Regions from separate parts of the Stenotrophomonas sp. AC248 genome, predicted to be linked through region 2. Evidence: riboswitches for the same ligand, from Rfam matches in the RefSeq annotation. Region 2 holds a riboswitch; the other holds the start of a gene.

Region 1 (2,198 bases), 320 kb from region 2:
CGCGGGCCTCGCGTACTTCCAGGGTCTGCGGGAAAGAGCCGATCGTGGTGGTGGGGAAGCGTGGCAGCTGCAGCGCACCGGCCTGGGCCAGGTGGCGCTGCGGGTAGGGGCTGTGGCGCTGCGCATCGGCGGCGGTCAGGGCGGCCAGGCGCGCGGCCACTGCGGCCTTGTGCACGCGCGGCGAGCGCCGGCGCGATTCGATGCACGCACGCGAGTGCGCCAGCGTGTCCTCGGCGCGGGCCGGGGCGTCGATGGCATCGGCCAGCACGCGCAGCTCCTGCAGCTTCTGCCTGGAGAACGCCAGCCAGCTGTGCAGTTCGTCATCCAGCTTTTTTTCCAGGTCCAGGTCGACCGGGCTGTGCAGCAGCGAACACGACGGGGCCAGCCACAGCGCATCGCTGCCCACGTGGCCGTGCGCGTAACGGGCCAGCACCAGTGCGATGTCCAGATGCGTGCGCCAGATGTTGCGACCGTTGACCAGACCGGCCGACAGCACACGACCTGGGGGCAGCGCCTTGATCACCGCATCCAGCTGCTCCGGGGCGCGCACCAGGTCCACGTGCAGGCCATCCACCGGCAGCGAGGCGGCCAGCGGCAGGTTGTCGTCCAGCGCACCGAAGTAGGTGGCCACCAGCACCTTCGGCCGCGCCGCCTCGGCCAGTACCGCGTAGGCATGGGTGAACGCGGCGCGGGTGGCCTCGTCCAGGTCCTGCACCAGCGCCGGCTCGTCCAGCTGCACCCACTGCGCGCCAGCGTCCTTCAGCTGGCCCAGCAACTGCACGTACACCGGCAGCAGGGCGTCAAGCAGGTCCAGTGCGCGGCTGCCGTCGGTGGTCTTGGACAGCAGCAGGAAGGTCACCGGGCCGATCAGCACCGGGCGGGTCTCGATGCCCAGCGCCTTGGCCTGGCGGTATTCGGCCAGCGGCTTGTCGCCACGCAGCGCGAAGCCCTGGCCGGCCTGCAGTTCGGGCACCAGGTAGTGGTAGTTGGTGTCGAACCACTTGGTCATTTCCAGCGCGTGCAGGTCATAGCCGTCGCGTTGCACGCCCCGGGCCATGGCGAAGTACCCGGCCAGCGGTTCGGCGTCGGCCAGGGCGCGGTAGCGCGCCGGAATGGCGTCGAACAGGAAGGCCGCGTCGAGCACCTGATCGTAGAAGCTGAAGTCGTTGCTCGGCGGCACATCGACGCCGGCCTCGCGCTGCAGCTGCCAATGGCGCTCGCGCAGGCCGCTGGCGGTGTCCTGCAGCGACTGGGCGCTGCTTTCGCCGGACCAGAACGCTTCCAGCGCACGCTTGAGTTCGCGCTTGGCGCCGATGCGGGGAAACCCCAGGTTGGTAACAGTGGTCATGGAACGTGTCCTCATTGCAGTAGCGGCATTGAGGAACGAAGGAACCGCGCGCCGTGCACGACATGGCTGCCGTGTCCGCCCCGCCAGCGACCTTCGCCCCCGCGGGCGAACCGGATGTCGTGGAGCGGACGCACGGGGGCAGCGCCACGCGGGCGGCATGGCGGCAGGCCCCGGCAACCTCCCCGCGGACGTTCCAGGTCGAATCAGGGGACGGTCGTGTCCCCCGGCCGGGGCCGGTATTCGGGCTGATGGACACGGGCGCGAACGCCCACCTAGTACCTGCCGCTTCCCAGGCCGGGGCCCAGTGCTGTTGGCAGGATTCGTTTCCATTCACCGCTGCGGGGCAGCTCCGGAATGGGCGCACGAGGCGCCTTCACCGGATTCCCGTTTAAACCCATCCCTTCATCTGCATGAAGAGATGGATACCTTCGGCTCGCACAAGGTAGGCCGAAGGCGGGCGGTGGTCAAGGGGCGTCGCGCCAACGAAGGAAGGTCATGGACGATGCAACGCACGTGACAGCAATGTCCGTCGCACGGGGTGCCGGGTGCGGGAGGCCATCCACGCGTTTGCGGCAAGCAAGGGGAGGGGAATGGCGGCCGCTCAGGCCGCGTGGTGGTATGGCTCGATGCGCGCCAGGACGTCGGCCAGTTCGTCCCTGGCCTTCGCCGCGTCGTAGGCCATCTGCAGGTTGAGCCAGAAGGCCTCGCTGGTGCCGAAGAAGCGCGCCAGTCGCAATGCGGTGTCGGCGGTGATGCTGCGCCTGCCCGCGATGATCTCGCCGATGCGCGTCTGCTTCACGTCGATGGACTTGGCCAAGCGGTAAGCCGTCATCCCGAAAGGGGTGAGGAA
Region 2 (2,198 bases):
GAGACCCCGGTTTGAACAACGCATCGCCATGCGCCCATTGTTCACCGCGCAACCGGCTGTCGTAGAGCCGGTGCGCACCGCACGCGATCAAGGCTGCTGCAGTTCCAGCAGTTCGCCCCACAGGCGGTCGTCCTCGCGCTCCACGCGCAGCTGCAGGCGGGTGCCGTGGTCGATGCGCAGTGCCCAGCACATTGCCATCGGCAGGCCACACACCTGCGACAGCACCATCCGCAAGGGGCCGCCATGGCTGACGATCAGGGTGGGCAGCGGGTCGGGGTCATCCAGCAACCGGTGCAGGCCACGGGCAATGCGGCGCTCGAAGTGGCCCCAGCTTTCGCCGTGCGGTGGCGGGTTGGCGTGCGGGTCCAGGTGGAACGCCGACAGCTCCTGCATCGGCAGCTCATGCAGCGCCTGCCCATCCCAGTCGCCGAAGTCGAGTTCGGCCCACTCCTCGTCGGCCACCACTTCCACCCCGTGCGGCAACGCGAGCGCATCGGCAGTGGCCAGCGCACGCTGGCGGGGCGAGCTCACCACGCGTTGCCAGGGCAGCCCCGCATAGCGTGCGCACAGGGCGTCGGTACTGCCGTCTTCCAGCACGGGGTCGGTGCGCCCGTCCAGGTGGCCGTCACGGCCGGTGCTGGCGTGGCGGATCAGGTCCAGGATCACGCCGCTGCCTGCGCGGTGGATGGAGCGGAACGGTGCTGCAACCTCGAAGGGGTCATGGGCATCACATCGTGGAACGAGGGGCATTCTAACCGCTCGCTCCGTGCCACCCCGCCGCGCCGGCTGCCGCAGCCAGGCCTTTGCTCTACACTGCGCGCACTTCCAGGTGACCTGCGGCGCATGCCGGCAGGTTGAAACGGGAAGCCGGTGACGCAGCAGACCCTTGCCTGCCACTCCGGCGCTGCCCCCGCAACGGTAAGCGTGGAAACACCCGGCATTACGCCACTGTGCTTGCGCATGGGAAGGCGCCGGGTGCGATGGCCCTGGCCATCGGCCCGCAAGCCCGGAGACCGGCCTGGAAGACGACTGGTTGCGATGCGGCGGGCATGGCGGCGGCAAGCGGCGCCGTGCGCGTGTCCGCCCACCGTCGATCCATCCCTGCAGCGCGATCATCCCCACCCCTTGCCGCGCGGGCGTGCGCGGTGCATGGAGTCATCGATGAAGCTGCAGATCCAAGTCCTTTCCCTGGCCGTGCTGTCGGCCCTGCCCCTGCTGGCGTCGGCCCAGGACGAGGCGACCGCGCTGGACCAGGTCCTGGTCACCGCCACCCGCACCCCGATCGCCCTGCAGGACAGCATCTCCCCGGCGCAGGTGATCGACCGCGCCGAGATCGAGCGCAGCCAGGCGCCGTCGCTGCAGGACCTGCTGCGTGGCCGCGCCGGCATCAACCTCAACAACAGTGGCGGGCTGGGCAAGCAGAGCTCGCTGTTCCTGCGCGGCACCAACTCGGCCCACACCCTGGTGCTGGTGGACGGCGTGCGCATCAACACCGGCGACCTGGGCCTGGCCATGATCCAGGACCTGCCGCTGGCGCAGATCGAGCGCATCGAAATCGTGCGCGGGCCGCAGTCCAGCCTGTACGGTGCCGACGCGATCGGTGGCGTGATCCAGATCTTCACCCGCCGTAACGCCGGCACCTTCGCCCCGCACTTCCAGGTGGGCGGCGGCAGCAACGGCCTGCGCGAAGCCAGCGGTGGCTTCGGCGGCAGCGGCGCGCGTGGCTGGTTTGGCACCGACATCGCCTACCAGCACACCGACGGTATCAACTCGTGCCGCGGCGATGCCGCGACCTTCGCTGGCTGCGGTGCCGACGAGCCCGACCGCGACGGCTACCGCAACCTGTCGATGAGCCTGCGCGGCGGTTACGCGCTGACCGATGCGCTGAGCGTGGAAGGGACCGCGCTGCGCGCCGAAGGCGAGAACCACTACGACGGTTACTACAACTATTCGGAAACGCTGCAGCAGGTGCTGGGCGGCAAGGTGCGTTACACCCCCAGCGAGCGCTTCACCCTGACCGCCAACGTCGGGCGTGCCGACAACGAATCGGACAACTACAACGGCAGCACCTGGCTGGGTGCGGCGCAGACCCACCGCAACAGCGCCTCGGTGCAGGCCGACGTGGGCATCGCCGAGGGCCAGCTGCTCAGCGCCGGCGTGGACTGGAGCCAGGACAACCTGGACGGCAGCAGCGCCGG

The links. A riboswitch is a leader RNA that binds a small molecule or an ion and turns the genes downstream of it on or off. The one in region 2 is predicted to bind cobalamin.
Region 1: it holds a riboswitch for cobalamin, as region 2 does, so the genes downstream of both, metE (5-methyltetrahydropteroyltriglutamate--homocysteine S-methyltransferase) here and btuB (TonB-dependent vitamin B12 receptor) in region 2, are expected to answer to the same signal.

What each region holds. Positions count from the first base shown of each region.
Region 1 is NZ_OZ409840.1:221,391-223,588, forward strand. Features, by position in the region: gene metE (5-methyltetrahydropteroyltriglutamate--homocysteine S-methyltransferase) at 1-1,348, opposite strand, end outside; cobalamin riboswitch at 1,563-1,794, opposite strand; gene ACZ0AE_RS00955 (HigA family addiction module antitoxin) at 1,950-2,198, opposite strand, start outside.
Region 2 is NZ_OZ409840.1:537,686-539,883, reverse strand. Features, by position in the region: gene ACZ0AE_RS02420 (histidine phosphatase family protein) at 88-750, opposite strand; cobalamin riboswitch at 811-1,036, shown strand; gene btuB (TonB-dependent vitamin B12 receptor) at 1,162-2,198, shown strand, end outside.